DNA from 2 places in the Pseudactinotalea sp. HY160 genome. Region 2 is predicted to be linked to the other one. Evidence: predicted binding sites of a transcription regulator. Region 2 holds the regulator's gene; the other holds the start of a gene.
What was found. The regulator LexA, encoded in region 2, represses DNA repair genes until DNA is damaged. The targets are predictions, from matches to a motif close to TCGAACANNTGTTCGA.

Region 1 (10,891 bases), on a different contig from region 2:
ACGGTCGTGCCGCCCCGGATGGTGATGACGTCGGAGGGACGCTGGGCCGTTCCCGAGGGCATGTTCTCGGCGAGCGCGAGCCAGCCGGTCACGCGCACACCCACGCCCAGCGCGGCGGCGGCGAGGACGGTGTGCAGCACCGCCGCGGCGCCCGCCATGTCGGACTTCATGGTCTCCATCCCCGCGGCGGGCTTGATCGAGAGCCCGCCCGAGTCGAACGTGATGCCCTTGCCCACGAGCGCGTAGTGTGCGGCCGGCTTGGCGGGGGTGTAGCTCAGCTTGACCAGGCGCGGACCGCGCTGCGACCCCTGGCCGACGCCGACGAGGCCGCCGTAACCACCCGCGCGCAGGTCGTCGCCCGCGACCACGGTCATCTTGATCCCCGTGCCCTTGACGAGGGCGCGCGCACGATCGGCGAAGCTCTCGGGGAACAGCACGTTCGGCGGGGTGTTGACCAGGTCGCGGGTGCCGTGGACGGCGGCGGCGACGACCTGGGCGCGGGCCAGGGCGTCCTTGGTCTGCTTGGGCTTGAGTGGGGTGGCGACCGTCACGTGGCCGAGGGGGAGTGTGCCTTCGGACGACGCCGCGCGGCTCTTCCCGCCCCTCGCCTCGAGCTCGGGGCGCAGCCGGTAGGCGCCGAGGAGGGCGCCCTCGGCGACCGCGCCGAGCTGCTCGGGGGAGTTGGCCGGCAGCGCGAGCACGGCGCCGTCCCTGCCCGGGAGTGCGCGGGTGGCGGCGCCGGCGGCGCGGCGCAGGCTCTCGAGCGAGGGCTCCTCGGCCTCCGCGAGATCGCCGAGGCCGGTGAAGGCCACGAGCCGGGCGGCGACCGGCTCCGGGGCGGGCATTCGGACGACCTCGTCGGCCTTCCCGGTCACCTCGAGCACGTCGATCGCCTGCTCCAGCGCCGCGCGGGCGGCGGGGGCGAACATGCCGGCGTTCACCAGGCGCGCGGTGGTGCCCGCGGCGACCGCCACCACCAGGGCGTCGGCGCTCACTCGAGCCGGATCCTTCGAAGTCACATCGATGTTGGTCACCGGGTCATCCTAGGCGAGTCCACTAGGATCATCGGTTGTGCCGTTCCTCAACTGGATTCTCTTCGCCTGTTCCCTGGGCCTGGCGGCGTGGGCCGGTCTGCGCACCGCCCGCGATCAGCCCGTCGTCTTCAAGCAACTCATCGTCGCCGGCGGGATCCTCGTGCTCCTGTTCGCCACGATGATCGTCGCCGGCATCCAGCTCGGCCGCGGCCACGAGATCGCCGACGGGGTCACCTTCTGGGGCTACTTCATCGCGGCGGCGCTGCTGTTCCCGCTCGCCGGGGTGTGGGCGATCGCCGAGCGGACGAGGTGGAGTTCGGTCGTGCTCATCGTGGCGGGGGTCGCCTTCGCCGTCGTGCAGCTGCGCCTGCTGCAGCTGTGGGGCACGCTCGGCGCGATCACCCAGATCGGTGCCCCGTGAACGCCCCGCTCGACGGCGACCCCGCGGCCGGCGCCGCCGTACCCGACACCCGCAGGCCCGCCTACGGCGCCGGCCGGGCGCTCATCGCCGCCTACGGCGTGTTCGCCCTGGCGGCGAGCGCGCGGGCGAGCGTGCAGTTGATCCGGGACTCCTCGGAGGCACCGCTGGCGTACACGCTGTCGGCCTTCTCCGCGCTCGTGTACATCGCGGCCACGATCGCCCTCGCCCACAACGGCAGGCGGATGCGCCGCGTGGGCTGGATCGCGGTGGCGATCGAACTGGTCGGCGTGGTGCTCGTAGGCACTCTCAGCCTCACCCATCCCGAACTGTTCCAGCACGACTCGGTGTGGTCGTTGTACGGGCGCGGCTACGGATTCGTGCCGCTCGTGCTGCCGGTGCTCGGCATCACCTGGTTGTGGCGGTCGAGCCCCGGTCGGATAGCGGCCGGCGACACCCATCGCTCGGGCCGGGCGGGCGCCGTCCGTCAGCGTGCGAATCGAGACGAACGACAGGAGAAGGCGTGAGCCCCTATCGGAAGCTGTTCGACAAGGTCCTCGTGCGGATGGATCCCGAACGCGCCCACCACGGTGCGGCCGCGCTCATCGCGGCCGCCGGGAGGGCGCCGCTGCGACCCGTCGTCTCGGCGGCCCTGACCCGCACGGACGGTACGCCCGGTGGCGCCACGCGGGCGTGGGGCCGGGAGCTGGCCGGGCCGCTGGGGATCGCGGCCGGGTTCGACAAGGACGCCCGGATGGCGCTCGGGCTCGCGGCGATGGGGTTCGCGTTCGTCGAGGTCGGCACCGTGACGGCGCGGCCGCAGCCCGGGAACGAGCGTCCGCGGATGTTCCGTTTTCCGCAGGAGCGGGCGATCGTCAACCGGATGGGCTTCAACAACGAGGGCGCGGTCGCCGCGGCCGCACGGCTGCGGCGACTGCGGCGCACCCCGGCGGGCAAGGCGCTCGTGCTCGGGGCGAATATCGGCAAGTCGAAGGTGACACCGGCGAGCGAGGCCGTCGGGGACTACGTGTTCAGCGCACGCCGGCTCGCCCCGTTCGTGGACTATCTCGTGGTGAACGTGTCGTCGCCGAACACGCCGGGGCTGCGGGACCTGCAGGCCACCGAGTCCCTGCGGCCGATCCTGGACGCCGTGACTCAGCAGGCGGCGTATGCGGCGGGGCGAGACGTGCCGGTGCTGGTGAAGATCGCCCCGGACCTGGCCGATGCCGATATCGACGCGGTCGCGGACCTGGCGCGCGAGCTCGGCCTGGCGGGCGTGAGCGCCGTGAACACGACGATCGACCACGACCACGGCGCGGGCGGAATGAGTGGCCCGCTGCTCCTCGAGCGCGGACTCACCGTGGTCTCCCGGCTGCGCCGGCGGCTCGGCGTGGGACCGTTGATCATCGGAATGGGCGGGATCAGCTCGGCCACCGACGTGCGCGCCTACCTCGCGGCCGGCGCCGACCTGACACAGGCCTACACCGGCTTCATCTACGGGGGCCCGACCTGGCCCGGGCGGATCAACAGGGAGGCCGCGGGGCCTCGCTGAGCCGCTGAGGAACTGAGTAGCGGGGCCACGAGGCCACTGAGAAACTGGCCCACTGGCCCACTGGCCCACTGGGCCACGGCGAATCCTGCGGCGACCCTGCGCGAGCGCTCCCGAGCGGTGGGTCGCAGCAGCCCGTCCGAGCAGTGGCCCCGGGTAGTGGTCCCGGGTAGGGGTCCCGAGGTCGACATCAGTGCCGCGGGGGCGAGCCCGCGTCAGCGGGGTCGGCGTGTTCGGGTGCCGTGTTCGGGTGCCGTGATCGTGCTGCCGTCGATGCGGGTGAAACGCCAGTGGCCGTCGCGGCGGGCGATCGTGATCTCGCGCCGGTGGACGAGCTCGTGATGGGTCCAGCACAGGAGGATCCCGTGGCTCACGGCGGTGGGGCCGTCGTGTCTTCCCCACCACAGCGAGTGGTGGATCTCGCCGAATCCCGGTGGTTCGTAGCAGCCTGGATACTGACAATGTCGATCCCGAGCGATGACCGCGCGGGCCTGATTCGCCGGGAAGATGCGCTGTTCGCGGCCGACGTCCAGCACCGTGGACTCTGGACCGAACACGACCCGGGCCAGGGACGAATCACAGGCGAACCGGGCCAGTTGCGCCGGTGCCAACGGCGTTCCGTCGGGGAAGGTCGCCGGCTCCAGTCCGCGCATCCGCCCGGTGTCGAGCCGAGTGGAGATCACGGCGTCGTCTTCGGACGCTCGGGCCCGCGCCCACGTGTCCTCCGTGTCCTCAGCGTCTCCCATGGCCCCCGTGGCCTCCGTCTCCTCAGGGGGGTGCGTCGTGTCGGACTGCGGCGCGCCGGGGTCGGCACTGCCGACAGTGCCGACATTGCCGACACTGCCGGCGGCGGCGACCATGGCCTCAAGGGTGAGCCAGGGGACCGTGATGGTCAGGTGGGGCCGAATCCGAGCGGAGGACTGCTGCCGCCCGGCGGTGAGCGATTCCTGCGCGAGGGAGGTGAGGGCTGCGGCGCGTCGTTGCGCGGGGGTGCGGGCGTCGTCAGCGCTGGGCCGGCACAGGTGCGCCGAGAGCGCCTCCTGCACGAGGCGCCCGCTTCCGGGGTCGAGCCAGCCGGTCAGGTGATAGCCGCCGGTGGTCTCGGCCAACGTGACCTGCTCCTTCGCGCCGTCCTCGCGCCAGGCGCGGTCCGCCGCCTGCGGATCGGCGGCGATCGCCCAGGCCTGGCCGATCCGGGCGAACGCGGTGGCGTCGAGACCCCGGGCATGACTCAGGAGGAAGTCCTCTCCGGCCTCGTCGCTGCGGAGCTGTTCGCGCATCCGCCCGGTCCGCGTGGTCTCGCGTACGAGAACAGCGACGTGGTCGGCGCCGACCTGCCCGGCGCGCAGCGCGTCGAATGTACCCGGGAGGTGGTCGCGCAGGCTGCGCGCGGTCCGCACCGTCCGCAGCGCGCTCCCGCGGCTGGCACCCGTATGGGTCTGGAGCCAGACCGGCAGGGTCCGCGACCCGTCCAGAGCCCACAGTCCGTCGGATTCGGCAGCGGCGGTCACCCGTGCCTGCAGTGCCTCGAGCCGGCGGGTCAGCTGCTCCACGCCGGTGAGGGCATCGAGCGCGGACTGCCCCGGGGCGCCGGCCCAGTCCAGTCCGGCCAGGGCCTCCACCTCGTCCGTGAGCCGTTCCAGGGCGGCGACCGCGGCGGCGTCTGCCACCTGACCGTCGCGCCGGCGAACTGCGGTGTCACCCGTGCTGAGGTCCTCGTCCGGGGACTCGGTCACACGACTGTCCCCCGATGCGGGGCGGTCGCCCGGCGCGGAGCCGGGCCTCACGATCGTCATGATCACCACGCTCCTTTCGCCTCCGTCAGCGGGAACCATCACCATCCATACTATCGAACAGATGTGCTAATCACAAGGGTTGGCGCGATATCGACCCGAGACAGTCTCGCCACGACCGTGTACCCCGCGGCGCGCCCCCGTTCCGCTGCCCGACTCGCATCAAGGGCCGGCGGGATCAGGACGCGATCGGCTTGTGAGACGGCGCCGGGCAGGCCGGACTTCGAGCGACACCTGGTCAACTCCCGCGTCGCGTGACGTCGACCCCACCCTCCCGGAGACGTGGGCGGTCGATCACGATGCCACGGACGCGCTGGTGCGAGTGCCCGCGGGACCAGCGCGCATGCGAGAGGGTGGGAGAGCGTCGTCTCGGCCTCCCGACACCACGGGGCGACGTGAACAGGGTGAGCCGCGGGCCCGCCCGGCCTACCCGACGACCGGAGCCGTGGACTCACGCGCGAGGGCGCGCATGAGCCGACCGCCGCCGGCCGCAGCCGGCGCGCCGCCGGGGGTACGGCGGGCTACCCCATGCGACGGGGGTCGACCGCACGAGGCCGCGGGCGTCGTCCGTACGCGTGAGCGAGGACCGGAACCGGTCGCCTCCCGCTCAGTGCGGGAACTCGCCCCTCTTGACCTGCGGCTTGGGCAGGCGCATCCGGCGCATCTGCATCGCGCGGCCCACCGCGTACATGTGGGTGCCCCGCACCGACCCGAACTTCTTGATCAGTTCCTTCTTGATCGCGAACGAGACCCAGACGGCGTGGGCGAGGGTGGCCAGCACCACGACGTAGAGAGCGATGAGGATGAGGACGCCCGCCTCGGGGGAGAGGACGCTCTGGGCCACGAGGAGCACGAGCACGATCACGAGGGTCAGCGGGAAGAACCACTCGCCGAGCATGAATCGGGCGTCGACGGAGTCGCGGATATAGCGCCGGACGGGGCCGCGGTGGGCCGCAGGGAGATGTTGCTCATCGCCCGTGACCAGGGCCTCGTTCACCTTCATGCGCTCGATCCGTGCCGCTTCGCGTGCCGCGCGCTTGTCGGCCTTCGGATCCGCCGAGATCAGGGGAGAGCGATTGCGAGCCTCCGCCTCCTTGCGGGAGGGCGTGGGGCGGCCCTTCCCGCCGAGCAGGGGCGTCTCTTCAACCGGGGCGGCCTCAGCCGACTTCTTGCGTCCGAACACACGGCCAGTCTACTGGGCATGTGGGCCGGGGCAGACGGCGAGGTTGTGCGCCCGGTGGCCGACGAGGTTGTGCACAGGGGCCGTCGGCGTGCTGCGGGATCGGGTCGGATTGTCTACCGTGGGGTGATGCTGACCAGAGTCGGGAGCAGACGAACGGGGATCGCGGCGACGATCCTCGCGGGGACCATGCTGGTGACGGGCTGCTCGGGCGGCGACGAGCCGTCGGCCGGCCCGCCGACCACAGACACGGCAGGCCCGACGACGACGGAGCCACCGACGACCGAGCAGACGACGCCCAACGAGGAGCCGGTACCCGAACCGAATCCGCTCCCCAAACCGGAACGCCCCGCCGCGATGGACGACACCGGTGCAAAGGGCGCCATCGCCGCAGCCGAATACTTTCTCGAGCTTCACAATTACGCCGCCTCCACTGGAGATATATCCGACTTTCAAGCTATGGGCCGTGACGCGTGCGATTTCTGCAACGCGATGACCGCAACATTTAAGGACGTTTACAGTAACGATGGTTGGATTGTTGGAATATCGGCTCATATTTCTAACCCGGTCGCCACTCGCACCATTGATGACTTGGCATATGAGGTAGCTTTCGACTTAAATCTTGACAGCGGAGCCTCCTACACGAACGAGGGTCTAGTCAAACGATACGGTGAAAGCCAAGAGGTCGGCACACGTATCGTCGTTCAACATTTTGCGGATTGGCAGGTCGTGGCTCTCTTTTCGGGAACGGAGATAGAATGATCCGCGCTCTGGCAGTTGCGATGACACTCGTGGGGATCGCCGGGCTCGGGCTAGATACCAGCTTCGACGACTGGGATGACCCCGATACGGCGTGGAAAGGGAACACTGACGGCGACCAAGCGACGATAGGAATTGGCGAGGTCGACCAGCATAATCCTGGTGCTGATCGGAGCGCCGGCGGTGCGCCGGATTGGGAGCCTGGTGGTGCTGCGGTGGATGAGCCGGGCGATCCGGTGGATGCGGATCGGTGGTTGTCGCAGTGTTCGAGTCTGGGGGACCGGTTGTACTGCGGGATCGAGTTCGAGCTGAACTCGGACGACCCGTGGGCCGCGGGCCCACCGGAGGAGCCGATCGACATCGTCGCTGCGGTGCTGGCACGAATCGAACTGGCGACGTTCACGATCGAGCCGTCACCGATCCACGTCCAGCCCGCCGGTGGCCAGGTGCTGGTGGGGATGTACACGATCTTCTACACCGAACCGGCGGTTCAGCGCTTCTCCACGACCCTGCTCGATCGCCGTGTCGTGCTCGAGGTCGAACCCGTCCAGTACGTATGGGACTTCGGCGACGACACCGCCCCGGTCACCACGACCGACCCGGGCCAGGCCTACCCGCAGCACACAATCACCCACACCTACACCTCCCCGGCCACCGTGACCCCCGAACTCGCGACCCGCTGGGTCGGACGCGTCTGGATCGAGGGAATCGGAGGCTGGTTCGCCGTCCGCGGCCAAGGCCTCACCACCGGCCACGGCACCCCGATCGAGACCATCACCAAACAAAACCGCCTCGTCGCCGGTCGGTGACGCTCGCACTGATCTGGGCCAAGCTGTCCACAGGGCAGCCGGGGTGGCTGCGAGATCGACCCCGAGTGTCTACCGTGGGGTGATGCTGACCAGAGTCGGGAGCAGACGAACGGGGATCGCGGCGACGATCCTCGCGGGGACCATGCTGCTGACAGGCTGCTCGGGCGGCGACGAGTCGTCGGCCGGCCCGCCGACCACAGACACGGCAGGCCCGACGACGACGGAGACACCGACGACCGAGCAGACGACGCCCAACGAGGAGCCGGTACCCGAACCGAATCCGCTTCCCAAACCGGAACGGCCCGCCGCGATGGACGACACCGGCGCAAAGGGCGCCATCGCCGCAGCCGAATACTTCTTCGACCTGTACAACTATGTTCAGTCCACGGGAGAGACCGAACTACTCGAATCTATCTCGACACCCCGATGCACGGCCTGCAGTAGCCTACGTGAGCGAGTGTCAGAGATATACGCAAATGGTGGGTATATGGTCGGCGGTGGAACAATACTCGCAGACGTAAACGCCGAACCAACGATTGACGGGCTTGCCTGGGAGGTCACATACGACATGATCGTTGCAGACATGCAGGTAGTGCATGGAGACGGGCGCAACGATACCTACACCGCCACGCAATACCCCGGCGCACGCATGGGGGCGCAAATAATCGGACACGACTGGAAGATTCTCGAGATCTATGCGAGTTCGTCATGAAATCAGCGCCAGCAACGACCACTCTCTTGATATTGGGAACTGCAATATCGACGGCGTTCGCGCCGCACAGCATTCCAGCGATTAAGTCGCCGGAGCCCCCACCGCCAAAGGAATGGTTTGATCCGAGTCTAACGAAGGATCAAGCTCAAATTCTTGGCACTCCCGTGAAGGAAGGCGCTCAGGAAGCTCGTTCCTCTTCAGGGGATGGGAATAGCGGTGCGCCGGATTGGGAGCCTGGTGGTGCTGCGGTGGATGAGCCGGGCGATCCGGTGGATGCGGATCGGTGGTTGTCGCAGTGTTCGAGTCTGGGGGACCGGTTGTACTGCGGGATCGAGTTCGAGCTGAACTCGGACGACCCGTGGGCCGCGGGCCCACCGGAGGAGCCGATCGACATCGTCGCTGCGGTGCTGGCACGAATCGAGCTGGCGACGTTCACGATCGAGCCGTCACCGATCCACGTCCAGCCCGCCGGTGGCCAGGTGCTGGTGGGGATGTACACGATCTTCTACACCGAACCGGTGGTTCAGCGCTTCTCCACGAGGCTGCTCGATCGCCGTGTCGTGCTCGAGGTCGAGCCCGTCCAGTACGTATGGGACTTCGGCGACGACACCGCCCCGGTCACCGCGACCGACCCGGGCCAGGCCTACCCGCAGCACACGATCACCCACACCTACACCTCCCCGGCCACCGTGACCCCCGAACTCGCGACCCGCTGGGTCGGACGCGTCTGGATCGAGGGAATCGGAGGCTGGTTCGCCGTCCGCGGCCAAGGCCTCACCACCGGCCACGGCACCCCGATCGAGACCATCACCAAACAAAACCGCCTCGTCGCGGGGGAGTAGCCGCCACCGATGTCCTGCGACATAACGGCCACCGGCGCCGGGGTCGACCTCCCCACCGCGACGTGCCCACGTCGACGGAAGAAGCCGGCCGCGGGCCGATCACACCCCTGCACCGGAACGGCTCACGAGGTCCACGCCCGCCACAACGCCGCGTATTCGCCGCCCGCGCCCATGAGCTCCTCATGCGAACCGAGTTCGACGATCCGACCCTCCTGCACCACGGCGATCCGGTCCGCATCGTGCGCGGTGTGCAACCGGTGGGCGATCGCCACGACGGTTCGGCCGTCGAGCAGAGCGTTCATGGACCCCTCGAGGTGCCGGGCCGTGCGCGGATCGATGAGCGAGGTGGCCTCGTCGAGCACGAGGGTGTGCGGGTCGGCCAGAATGAGCCGGGCGAGCGCGATCTGCTGGGACTGCGCGGGCGTGAGCGCCTGGGATCCCGAGCCGAGCACGGTGTCGAGCCCGCCGGGAAGCGCCTGCACCCAGCGCCACGCGTCCACGGTCGCCAGGGCCGCAATAACGGCGTCGTCGCCCGCGCCCTCCCGGGCCAGCACGACGTTGTCGCGGACCGTGCCGCGGAACACGTGGTGCTCCTGCGTCACGAGGGCGACCTCCCGGCGCAGCCGCTCGAGCGGGAGCTGGATGAGATCCGCCCCGCCGACCTGCACCGATCCGGCCCGGGGACCGTGGATCCCGGAGAGCAGCCGGCCCAGCGTCGACTTCCCGGAGCCCGAGGGGCCGACGATCGCGAGCCGCTCCCCGGTGCGCAGGTTCAGGTCGATGCCGTGGAGCACGTCCTCACCCTCGCGATAGGCGTACCGCAGACCCGTCCCCGCCAGCTGCCGGTCGAGCGGCAGCGCGTCGCCCTCCTGACGGTCCGGCGGCACGGAGGCCAGCCCGAGGAGCCGGGTGGTCGAGGCGATCCCCACCTGCAGGTTGTCGATCGTGACCACGAGCCGGTCGAAGGGCCCGTAGAACGCCTCCACGTACAGCATCCCCGTGGTGATCTGCCCGAGGTCGAGCCGGCCCTCGAAGTATGCCCACGCGCCGATCGCCAGCGTGATCACCCGCGGCAACGAGAAGGCCGTGTCCATGACCGTCAGCAGCACGACCCGCAGCGAGAGTCCGTATCGCTCGGCCTGCCCGGAGGTCTCGAGATCCTCCCGGCCATGACGACGCCGCCGCCGGCCCAGGCGCAGCGCCTCGAGGGTCCGGGCCCCCTCGACGGTCTCGGTCAGGGTGGTGTTGATCCGGGAATAGGTCGCCCCCTCGTACAGGTACGCCGTCGGCGCCTCGCGGAGGTACCGGCGCACCTGCAGGGTCGCGAGCCCGGCGAGCACGAGCGAGGGCAGCGCCAGCAGCCACGAGTTGAACACCATCGCGACCATCGTCAGCGCGACGGTGATCACGGCGATGATGCCCTCCGGCAGCGCCCAGCGCACCGTGGCGCTCATCGAATTGACGTCGCGGGTCACCCGCGTGACCAGGTCGCCGGTCGAGGCCGATTCGACCGTTCCCAGCGGCAGCCGCAGCACCGACCGGATCACGTACTCGCGGGCCTGGGCGAGCACGTCCTGGCCGAGCATCGCCGCGACCGCCCGCGCCGTGAACGTGAGCGCCGTCTGCAGCACGAGCAGCACCGTGACGATCGCGACGAGGCGCAGCACCGCCGAGTCCTCACCTGCTCCGCCCGCGACCGTCGTCGTGTTCACGAGGTCGCCCAACAGCTTCGGGACGGCGAGGGCCGTGGCCGCCGCTGCGGCGTTGGCGAGCACGAGGCCCGCCACGATCGCCT
Region 2 (10,891 bases):
GCCTTCGCCACCCTCTACGAGGACCGGCTGGCACAGCTCGAATCCGTCGAGGAGCGGCTCGTGTTCGGCCGGCTCGACCTGACCGACGGCGAGGAGCGCTACGTGGGCCGGATCGGCCTCTCGGACGCCGAGCACTCCCAACTGCTCACCGACTGGCGCGCGCCGGCGGCCGAGCCGTTCTATCAGGCGACCGCCGCCCACCCCGGCGGTGTGGTCCTGCGCCGACACATCCAGACGCGGCTGCGCTCCGTGGTCTCGATCGAGGACGACGTGCTCGACCTCGACGCCGTGACCGACCCCTCGCAGGTGGCCGGCCAGGGAGCCCTCCTGGCGGCCCTGGCCCAGCACCGCACCGGCCGGATGGGCGACATCGTGGCGACGATCCAGGCGGAGCAGGACGCGATCATCCGCTCCGACTCGGCCGGCGTGCTCGTGGTTCAGGGCGGACCGGGCACCGGGAAGACCGCGGTCGCCCTGCACCGCGCGGCCTACCTGCTCTACGCCCACCGCGAGCGGCTCGAACGCTCCGGGGTGCTCGTGATCGGGCCGACGCCGGTGTTCCTGCGCTATATCGAACAGGTGCTGCCCGCCCTCGGGGAGACGGGGGTCGTCTCGATGACGATCGCCGGCCTGCTCCCGGACGTGACCGCCACGGGCACGGAGCCGGACGAGATCGCCACGATCAAGGGCCGGGGCGTGTGGGCCCGGATCCTGCCGCGCGCCGTGCGGGCCCGGCAGCGGGTGCTCTCGGAGCGGCCGCTGCGCGTGGCCCGGGAGACCCTCACCCTGCGCCCGGCCGACCTGCGCGCCGCGCAGGCGAAGGCACGCCGCACCGGCAAGCCCCACAACGAGGCCCGGGTGACGTTCGTGCGGCACATGCTCACCGCGCTCGCGCAGCAGTACGCGCAGGCCCTCGGCGAGGAGGTGGGCGAGGCCGACTGGGCGGAGCTGACCGAGGAGGTGCGCTCCGCGCGGGACGTGCGGGTCGCGCTCAACCTCGCCTGGATGCCGCTCACTCCCGCCTCCCTCCTGCGGGATCTGTACACGAAGCCGCACCGGCTGCTCGAGGCCGCCCCCGAACTCGGCGCGCGCACCCGGGCCCGGCTCGCCTGGCCGGCCGATCGCGTGCCCGGCCCGGGCGGCGAGTGGCCGGAGTGGACCCCCGCGGACGTGCCGCTCCTCGACGAGCTGGCCGAGCTCCTCGGGGCCGACGACTCCCTCGACCGTGAACACTCGCGCCGGGAGGCCGCCCGGCGGGCGGAGGCGGTGGCCTATGCGCAGGAGATGCTCAGCGCCTCGGGCGCCGGCGGCGGCATGGTGAGCGCCGAGATGCTCGCCGACCGATTCGACGGGGGCGCCGCCGTGGGCTCCCTCGCCGACCGGGCCCGCGCAGACCGGCAATGGACCTACGGGCACGTCGTCATCGACGAGGCGCAGGAGCTGTCGGCGATGGCCTGGCGTGCCGTGCTGCGGCGCAATCCGTCCCGGTCGATGACCGTGGTCGGCGACGTGGCCCAGACCTCCACCGCCGCCGGTGCCCGCAGCTGGGGCGAGGCGCTCGACTCCCGCCTGCGCGACGGCTGGCGGCTCGAGACGCTGAGCGTCAACTACCGCACCCCGGCCTCGATCATGGCGGCGGCCCACGCGGTGGCCGCGGCGGCCGACCCCGCCCATCCCCCCGCCACGCTCACCTCCGCCCGAGACGTCGAGGGGGCGCTGCGTCGTCATCACGCCCTCGACGCCCCCGCCACCACGGCCGCGGTGGTCGCGGCGATCCCCGCGGACACCGGCGCGATCGCGGTCATCGCGCCCGCCACACTCGTGGCGGAGGTGGCCCGGGCGCTCGGTGTGAGTCTCGACGGCGACCTGCGCGACCCTGTGGTGGTGCTCACTCCCGGGCAGGCGAAGGGCCTCGAGTTCGATCACGTCGTGCTGGTGGAGCCGGCCCGGATCCAGCGGGAGGGGCACGGGCCGGGCGACCTGTATGTGGCGATGACGCGGCCGACCCGGCACCTCGACGTCGTCCACAGCGAGGAGCTGCCGGCCGGGCTCGCCTGACCGGCGGGGCGCGAGCGGGCGCCGTCCACTGCGTGATATCCGTTTGGTCCGATCGGCGGGATGGGTCATGATAGACGACGTGGTCAAGGCACTCCTTCTCGAAAGCATCCATCCGTTCGCGCGGGAATCCCTCGAAAAGGCCGGGGTGGAGGTGACCACCGCCAAGGGGGCGCTCGACGAGGACGAACTCGTCTCGGCACTGTCCGGGGTGCAGCTCCTCGGTATCCGGTCGAAGACGCACCTGACGTCGCGCGTGATCGCCGAGTCGCCCGACCTGCTCGCGGTCGGCGCGTTCTGCATCGGCACGAACCAGATCGACCTGCAGGCCGCGGCCGAGGCCGGCGTCGCCGCGTTCAACGCCCCGTTCTCGAACACCCGCTCCGTGGTCGAGCTGGCGCTCTCGGAGATCATCGCGCTGACCCGCCGCCTGACCGAGAAGGACAAGGCGCTGCACGCCGGCATCTGGGACAAGTCCGCCACGGGCTCGCACGAGGTGCGCGGGCGCACCCTGGGCATCGTGGGCTACGGCAACATCGGCACCCAGCTGTCCGTCGTGGCCGAGGCGCTCGGCATGCGCGTCATCTTCTACGACACGGCCGAGAAGCTCGCCCTGGGCAACGCCCGGCGGATGACCTCGCTGGAGGACCTGCTCGCCGAGGCGGACGTGGTCACGCTCCACGTCGACGGCCGCCCGGGCAATGCCGGGATGTTCGGCCCGCCGCAGTTCCGCGGGATGAAGGACGGCTCGATCTTCCTCAACCTCTCCCGCGGGTTCCTCGTGGACTACGCGTACCTGCGCGAGGAGATCCTCTCCGGCCGACTCGCGGGCGCGGCGGTCGACGTCTTCCCGACCGAGCCGAAGGTGCAGGGCGACGCGTTCGACTCGGAGCTGCGCGACCTGCCCAACGTCATCCTCACCCCGCACGTGGGCGGCTCGACCGAGGAGGCGCAGGCCGATATCGGCAAGTTCGTCTCGGCGAAGCTGCGCGACTACTTCACGCTGGGCACCACGAACCTCTCCGTCAACGTGCCGGCGCTCGTGCTCGAGACCCCGCGGGGGTCGAACGTGCGCGTGACGCACCTGCACCGCAACGTTCCCGGCGTGCTGGCCGGCATCAACCAGGTGCTCTCGACCGCGGGCGCGAACATCGAGTCCCAGGTGCTCGGGACCGTGGGCCACCTCGGCTACGCGGTGACCGACGTCTCCTCCCGGCTCGCGGCCGAGGCCGTGGCGGGCATGGAGCAGATCGACGGCACCATCCGGGTGCGCGTGCTCACCCCCGCCGGCGCCTGAGTCGCCCGGAGCGGACACACACAGCGGGGACGCCCGACCACCCGGGGGGTGGCCAGGCGTCCCCGCTGGTCTGCGGCAGGTGGCGCTCAGCCGGACTTGCGGCGGAACATCCGCCTCCCCTCGGCGCCGGTCACCTCCGAGCCGTGGATCGACCCGGTGTTGGAGCGGCCGTCGGCCCGCGCATGCTCGGTCTCCTTCTTCCGTTCGAGCGCTGCGCGCATCTTCGCCTTCGCGTCGGCGTATTCGTCCTGGTTCTCAGCCATCTGAGCCTCCTAGTGACCTGTCTGTACCGGGGTCCGGCTGACCCACTCCCCCCAGCTTGCCAAGGACGGTCGCGGCTGCCCAGCTTATTGACGGCGTGGCCCGCGTCGGCCCGCGTCGGCCCGGCCGCGCCCGGGTCGGCCGGGACCGGATCGGACCGGATCGGCCCGGATCACTCGGGGCCCACCCCCGATCGGTGCCGATAGGGTCGGGGCATGTACACCCCCGCAGCTGATCGATATGACCGGATGCCCATGCGTCGCGCCGGACGCAGCGGCTTGGACCTCCCAGCGATCTCGCTGGGCCTGTGGCAGAACTTCGGCGACAACACGCCGCTGCAGCGCCAGCGCGACATCATCCTGCACGCGATCGACCAGGGGATCACGCAGATCGACCTGGCGAACAACTACGGACCGCCGCCGGGGTCGGCCGAGCGCAACTTCGCCCGAGTGCTCCACTCGGACCTCGCCGGCCTGCGCGACCAGCTCGTCGTCACGACGAAGGCCGGGTACGACATGTGGCCCGGGCCCTACGGCCAATGGGGCTCCCGCAAGTACCTGCTCGCCTCGCTCGACGCCTCCCTCGACCGACTCGGCCTGCCGTACGTCGACATCTTCTACAGTCACCGATTCGATCCGAACACGCCGCTGCGGGAGACGATGGGGGCCCTCAAGACCGCGGTCGACTCGGGCCGGGCGCTGTACGCGGGGATCTCCTCGTACTCGGCGACCCGCACTCGCGAGGCCCTGGCCGTCTGTGCCGACATCGGCCTCGACCTGCTCGTGCACCAGCCGTCCTACTCGATGCTCAATCGCTGGATCGAGGAGCCCGACACCTCGGGCGAGAGCGTCCTCGACGTGCTCGGGTCGGCGGGCATGGGCTCGGTCGTGTTCTCCCCGCTGGCACAGGGACTGCTCACCGGAAAGTACCTGCACGGAGTCCCGGAGGGCTCTCGGGCCGCGCGGCACGGTTCGCTCCGCTCCGAGCATCTCAGCGAGCAGAATCTGACGGCGATCCGTTCACTCCACGAGGTGGCTCAGGCGCGCGGCCAGAGCCTGGCGCAGATGGCGATCGCCTGGGTGCTCCGCGACCCGCGCGTGACCACCGCCCTCGTGGGCGCCTCGAGCGTGGAGCAGCTGAGCGACACGCTCGGTGCGCTGGCGAACCTGGACTTCACGGCGGACGAACTCGAGCGCATCGACCGCTTCGCGCGCGACGGCGACATCAACATCTGGGCCCGCTCGAGCGACGCCTGAGGGCGTCACCGCCGCGCTGCGGCGAGAGCCGATCAGGGGGTCTCGGGCGCGGGCTCGTCTCGTTCTCGTCGCAGCGTGGAGATCGCGTCCTCGAAGTCCGTGAGGGAGCTGAAGCCCTGGTAGACGCTGGCGAAGCGCAGGTAGGCCACCTCGTCGAGATCCCGGAGCGGGCCGAGGATCGTCAGGCCGACCTCGTGCGCGTCGATCTCCGCGGCCCCCGTGCTGCGCACCGCCTCCTCCACCTGCTGGGCGAGCAGCGCGAACTGATCCTCGCTCACCGGGCGGCCCTGGCAGGCCTTCCGCACGCCGGCGATGACCTTGTCACGACTGAACGGCTCGACCGCGCCGGAGCGCTTCATCACCGACAGGCTCGTCGTCTCGAGCGTGGTGAAACGCCGACCGCAGTTGGGGCATTGACGCCTGCGCCGAATCGAGGAGCCGTCCTCGGCGGTTCGCGAATCGACGACTCGCGAGTCGGGGTGTCGACAGAATGGGCAATGCACCCGTGCACCATCCCTTCGAATCACATATCTGTAACTCCGGGAAACGCTACGGGTTCCACCCCGCCGGTGCAAGTGGAGTTCCGCCCCGCCGGTGCACGTCGGGCTCCGCCCCCGGTGCACGTCGGGCTCCGCCCCGCCGGTGCACGTGGCCGCGGTGGCATGCTCAGCCCGCCGCCACGGGGACGAGGAGGCTCTGGCCGCCGGTGAGGGCGGAACCGTCGAGGGAGTTGAGCGCGCGGATCTCCTCCATGAGCGGCCGCAGGTCCGCGCCCGGCTCGGCCACGGCGCCGGCGATCTGCCAGAGACTCTCGCCGGACTCGACCGTGACGACGTCGGTCGCCGCGGGCACGTCTCCGCCGGACTGCACGAGGCCACCCACGAGCGATCCGAGTCCGACCGCCAGGGCGAACCCGGCGCCGACCAGGACCCGCTGGCCGCGGACGGTCAGCTGGGAGAAGCTCCGCCGGCGCGCGGGGCTCGCCGCGACGGAGTGCGTGGCTACCGAGTGCGTGGCTACCGAGTGCGTGGCTGCCGCATGTGACAGCGACCGCGGCGCAGACGAGGGCACCCGCGCCGGAGCCCGCGTAAGCGTCGGCGTCGGCTCGATCCGGCCGACCGGCCGGTTGACGATGCGGCCGACGGGCCGGGAGACCACGAGCGAGAGCGCCTCTCCCACGTGCTGGTGGAGCCCGGTCCGAACGGCCGGGGCGGCCTCACGTCGAGGCTCGACGGGCGCCCGGGTCGGGAGCGGGGTGGTCACGGGTGCGGTCGCGGGGACGGTGGTGGAACGATGCGGGAGCGACCGGATCGGGAGCCGGGCGGCGACATCGCCCGCTCCGCTCCCGCGGCCGGGAGCACGGTCCTCGGCCCGCTCCGGCGATTCGCTCCATTCGGGCAGGAGCACCATGTGGGCCCGGCGGGAGCGGCGCGCGGGGTCGGTCGGGCGGGGTCCCCGCTGCGGGACTGCGGCGGGGAGTGGGCGGCCGGCACGGTGGGGCTTCGTTGAAGCTAGAACACTCATCGTCGTTCCTCTCGAACGTCCGTTCGTCGTACGCTTGTACGAAGATAACAGGAAGCCCGGCCGATGTCGACACGCGGTTCGAACATATGTTGGGCGAACCGGTGTCTGCGGCCGTAGGCTGATCAACATCACGACCAAGCTGAGCACCGACCACCGACATCCGATCGACCCGTTCGGATCTCCGGCGCCGGGAGGTTCGCGGCGTGGCCACGCCCCGGTCCCGGGCCCCCGGCCGGAACGGAACGAAGGAGAGTCCATGAGCCCCACCGCCGAGACCGGGCGCCCCGCCGCCGATCTGACCGAACGGCAGGCGCGGATCATGGCGTGCATCCGCGACTCCCTGAGCGAACGCGGCTACCCGCCCACGATGCGCGAGATCGGCGAGGCCGTGGGACTCGCCAGCCCGTCGTCCGTCAAGTATCAGCTCCAGGTGCTCGAGGAGAAGGGTCTCCTCCGACGCGACCCGATCGCGACCCGGGCGATCGAGCTCATCGATCCCGACGGTTCCGTCGGCACGGACGCGGCAGACGCCCCCTCGACGGAGGGCGCGCCGACCTTCGCCACGAACGAGGGCGCCGTGACGGTCGAGCCCTCCTTCGTGCCGGTCGTGGGCCGAATCGCGGCGGGCGGGCCGATCCTGGCCGAGCAGGCCATCGACGACGTCTTCCCCCTGCCGAAGCAGCTCGTCGGCGACGGCGAACTGTTCCTTCTCAAGGTGGTGGGCGACTCGATGATCGAGGCCGCCATCTGCGAGGACGACTGGGTCGTGGTCCGGTCACAGTCCGTGGCCGAGAACGGCGAGATCGTCGCCGCCATGATCGACGGCGAGGCCACGGTCAAGACGCTGCGGCACGCGGACGACGGCCGCTGGCTCCACCCGGCGAACCCGAACTACTCCCCCATCGACGGCACCCACGCGGTCATCCTCGGGCGCGTCGTCGCGGTTCTGCGCGCACTCTAGCCGCCCGTTCCTTCGCGCCGGCTCCCCCGCTCCTGCTGGGGCGCGGGGACGAGCCTCAGGAGCCCTCGCGCAGCCGGGTGAGGGCGGCCCGCACGAGCGCAGGGTCGGTCGTGGGCCACAGCGGAGGCAGGGACGCCGCGAGGAAGCTGCCGTAGCGGGCGGTCGCGAGCCGCGGGTCCAGGACCGCCACGACGCCGCGGTCACCCACCCCCCGGATGAGCCGACCGGCCCCCTGGGCGAGCAGGAGGGCTGCGTGCGCGGCCGCCACCTGCATGAAGCCGTTGCCGCCGCGGGCCTTGACGGCGTCGGAACGCGCCGACATGACCGGGTCGTCCGGCCGCGGGAATGGGATGCGGTCCATGAGCACGAGTCGGCACGTGTCCCCCGGCACGTCGACCCCCTGCCACAGGGTGAGCGTGCCGAAGAGGCAACTGGCGTCGTCCTCGATGAATCGACGCACGAGCGAGCCGATGGAGTCCTCGCCCTGGACGAGGATCGGCACCTCGAGCCGTTCGCGCATGACCTCGGCCACGGCCTCGGCGGCCCGGCGCGAGGAGAACAGGCCGAGCGTGCGCCCGCCGGCCGCCGTGATCAGCTCGGCCACCTCGTCGAGGAGCTGGTCGCTCGGGCCCTCTCGCCCCGGTGGCGGCAGGTGCTTGGCCACGTAGACGATGCCCTGGGCGCGGTAGTCGAACGGCGAGGCGACCTCGATTCCCTCGTAGTCGCCGGCGAGGCCGATCATGGCGGCCACCGGCTCGAACCGCCCGCCGAGGGTGAGGGTGGCGGAGGTGCACACGACCGCCTTCTCCCCGAGCAGCTCCCCCGCGATCCGCCCCGCGACCTCGAGCGGGGCGACCATGATCCGGGGAGCCTCGCCGGCCTGTCGGGGCGCCTCGCACCAGACCACATCACGGTTCTCGGCGATCGAGTCCGACAGGAGTCGGTCGGTCACCTCGGCGAGTTCGACGAGGGCGGAGCGGGCCATGAGCGTGCCACCCTGGTCGCCCTTCCCCGCGCCGCGACTCTCCCGCAACGCGGTGAGCACCTCGCGGGTGCCGGCGTCGATCGCGCGGGCCGCCGCGTTCACCTCGATCGGCAGCCCGCGGGGCCATCGGCCCGGCTGCGCGTGGGCCAGCGCCTCCCGCAGGGCCGCGGCCCCCTCGTCGAGGGCGGTCGTCGCCAGGCCCGCGTGCCGGCGCGCGAGCCGGGCGACCCGCTCGACCGCCGCTCCGGAGAGCTCGACCGTCGCCTGGGAGGTGACCCGGGACGGCAGTTCGTGCGCCTCGTCGATGATGAGCACATCGTGCTCCGGCAGGGCGCGCGGGGAGCCCGAGGCCGCGACCCCGAGCATGGCGTGGTTCGTGATCACGACGTCGGCCTCCCGCGATCGCCTGCGCGCCGCCTCGGGGAAGCACTCGTCCAGGAGTGGGCACTTCTGACCGAGGCACTCGAGCGCGCTGATCGAGACCTGCCGCCAGGCCCGGTCGCTCACGCCCGCGGGCAGGTCGTCGCGATCCCCGGTCTCGCTCGTGGCGGCCCAGTCGCGCAGCCGGAGCACCTGGGCGGCGAGGCCGCTCCGCTCCCGGCCGCCCTCGCCCGGGTCCGACTCCCCGGCGGGCGGCGCATGGTCCTCCGCCCGCAGGCCCTCGCTCGAGAACAGCGCCTCCTCCTCATCGGGGTAGCCGCCGGCGAGCTTGTGCTTGCACAGGTAGTTGTGCCATCCCTTGAGGAGCGCCACCTCGGGTGCGCGGCCGGCCGCGGCGGTGACGACCGGCTCGAGCCGCGGGAGGTCGACCCCGACGATCTGCCGTTGGAGCGCCAGGGTCGCCGTGGACACGACGGCCCGCTCCCCGGTCCGGATCGTGTGCAGCAGCGTCGGCAGCAGGTAGGCGATGGACTTCCCGGTGCCGGTGCCCGCCTGTACGAGCAGCCGGCCGCCCCCGGCGACGGCGGCCGAGACCGCCCGGGCCATCTCGTGCTGGCCCTCCCGCCGGGATCCGGCCATCGCCGAGACGACGGAGTCGAGCACCTCGTCCACGTCTGCGCCACTCACCCGCCCATCCTCCCAGGTTCGCAGTCGGCGCGAACGCGCGTCCACGGATCGTCCCCGCCGGGGCCCAAGCGCGTTAGGATGTCCTGTTAACGATGTCAATCGCTTGATTCCGGCCATCTCGCCACCTGGCTCCGGTCGGAGCACACCAGAAAGGATCGTCCGCCATGACGACTGCCGGGCCCTCCCACTCACGTCGACGGGGCACGTCGCGGCCCACGATGCACGATGTCGCTGCATTCGCGGGCGTGAGCCACAAGACGGTCTCCCGGGTAGTCAACGGTGATCCCTACGTCAGTGACGACATGCTAGCGCGCGTGACCGCCGCGATCGATGCCGTCGGGTATCGCCGCAACGAGTTCGCGCGCCAGCTGCGCCAGGGCTCCACGAACACGATCTCGTTCGTCATGGAGGACGTCTCCGACCCGTTCTACTCGGTGGTCACCCGTGCCGCGGAGGAGGTCGCCGCGGCACGCGAGGTCTTCCTCGTCGCGGCCTCCTCCGAGGGGGATCCCGCCCGCGCCGTCGGGCTCGTCAACACCTTCAACGGCCGCCAGGTCGAGGGACAGCTCCTCACCCCGACCGAGGGCATCGAGTCGGAGGGGTTGGCGACCGAGCTGCGTATGGGCGCCCCGCTCGTGTTCATCGACCGGCCGGTGCGCGGGCTCGAGGCCGACACGGTGCTCGCCGACAACGCGGGCGGCACCCGCCTGGCCACCGAGCACCTCCTCGCCCACGGCCATCGGCGGATCGCCTACCTCGGCGACAACCCGTCCCTGTACACCGCGCGGGAGCGCGCCTCCGGCTACCGCGCCGCCCTCGAGGCCGCAGGCGCCGGCGTCGACGAGCGCCTCATCCACCTCGGCACCCCGAACGTGGCGGAGGTCGACGCCGTGCTGGCCCGGTTGCTCGACCTCGATCCGGCTCCCACGGCGCTCATCACGGGCAACAACCGGCTCACCCATGCCGCGCTCCGCACGGGCCGGCGGATCCTGCAGCGACTCGCACTCGTCGGGTTCGACGACTTCGAGCTGGCCGACGTTCTCGACCCGCCCGTGACCGTCGTGGCGCAGGATGCGAGCGGGATGGGGCGCCGTGCGGCCGAGCTGCTCTTCGATCGGATCGCGGGCGACTCGCGGCCGCCGGAGAACGTCACGCTGCCCGTGCGTCTCATCGAACGGGGTTCGGGCGAACGCCCCCCGGCGAGCGTCTAGCCGCGTCGCCGGGGCGGCCCGCTGGCGTCAGGACGACGCCTGGGTCGCCTTCCGCAGATCGGTCGCCAGCACCTCGTCGACCCGGGCGACGAGGTGGGTGCCCTCGGCGTCGTGCAGCTCGCTGAGCACCTCCCCGGTCGTGTACGCCCGGTGCACGAGGTCGCCCCGGTCGTAGGGCACGACGAGGTCGACCTCGATCCGCGGCCGCGGGAGGTCCGCGGCGATCCGCTCGCGCAGCTCCTCGATCCCGGCGCCCGTGGCCGCGGAGACGAT

Region 1: the regulator LexA is predicted to act here: its motif matches at 4,851-4,866, upstream of GCG21_RS08465 (HNH endonuclease signature motif containing protein).

The regions. Positions count from the first base shown of each region.
Region 1 is NZ_WHMT01000007.1:48,345-59,235, forward strand. It holds gene GCG21_RS08445 (leucyl aminopeptidase) at 1-1,034, opposite strand, end outside; gene GCG21_RS08450 (hypothetical protein) at 1,072-1,455, shown strand; gene GCG21_RS08455 (hypothetical protein) at 1,452-1,979, shown strand; gene GCG21_RS08460 (quinone-dependent dihydroorotate dehydrogenase) at 1,976-3,004, shown strand; gene GCG21_RS08465 (HNH endonuclease signature motif containing protein) at 3,217-4,797, opposite strand; gene GCG21_RS08470 (DUF3043 domain-containing protein) at 5,402-5,977, opposite strand; gene GCG21_RS08475 (DUF6318 family protein) at 6,104-6,736, shown strand; gene GCG21_RS08480 (PKD domain-containing protein) at 6,988-7,542, shown strand; gene GCG21_RS08485 (DUF6318 family protein) at 7,625-8,254, shown strand; gene GCG21_RS08490 (PKD domain-containing protein) at 8,542-9,096, shown strand; gene GCG21_RS08495 (ABC transporter ATP-binding protein) at 9,219-10,891, opposite strand, start outside.
Region 2 is NZ_WHMT01000004.1:92,679-103,569, forward strand. It holds gene GCG21_RS05885 (AAA family ATPase) at 1-2,058, shown strand, start outside; gene serA (phosphoglycerate dehydrogenase) at 2,126-3,352, shown strand; gene GCG21_RS16170 (DUF5302 domain-containing protein) at 3,439-3,615, opposite strand; gene mgrA (L-glyceraldehyde 3-phosphate reductase) at 3,829-4,869, shown strand; gene nrdR (transcriptional regulator NrdR) at 4,902-5,372, opposite strand; gene GCG21_RS16175 (LysM peptidoglycan-binding domain-containing protein) at 5,536-6,132, opposite strand; gene lexA (transcriptional repressor LexA) at 6,650-7,354, shown strand; gene GCG21_RS05915 (ATP-dependent DNA helicase) at 7,410-9,407, opposite strand; gene GCG21_RS05920 (LacI family DNA-binding transcriptional regulator) at 9,626-10,618, shown strand; gene hflX (GTPase HflX) at 10,646-10,891, opposite strand, start outside.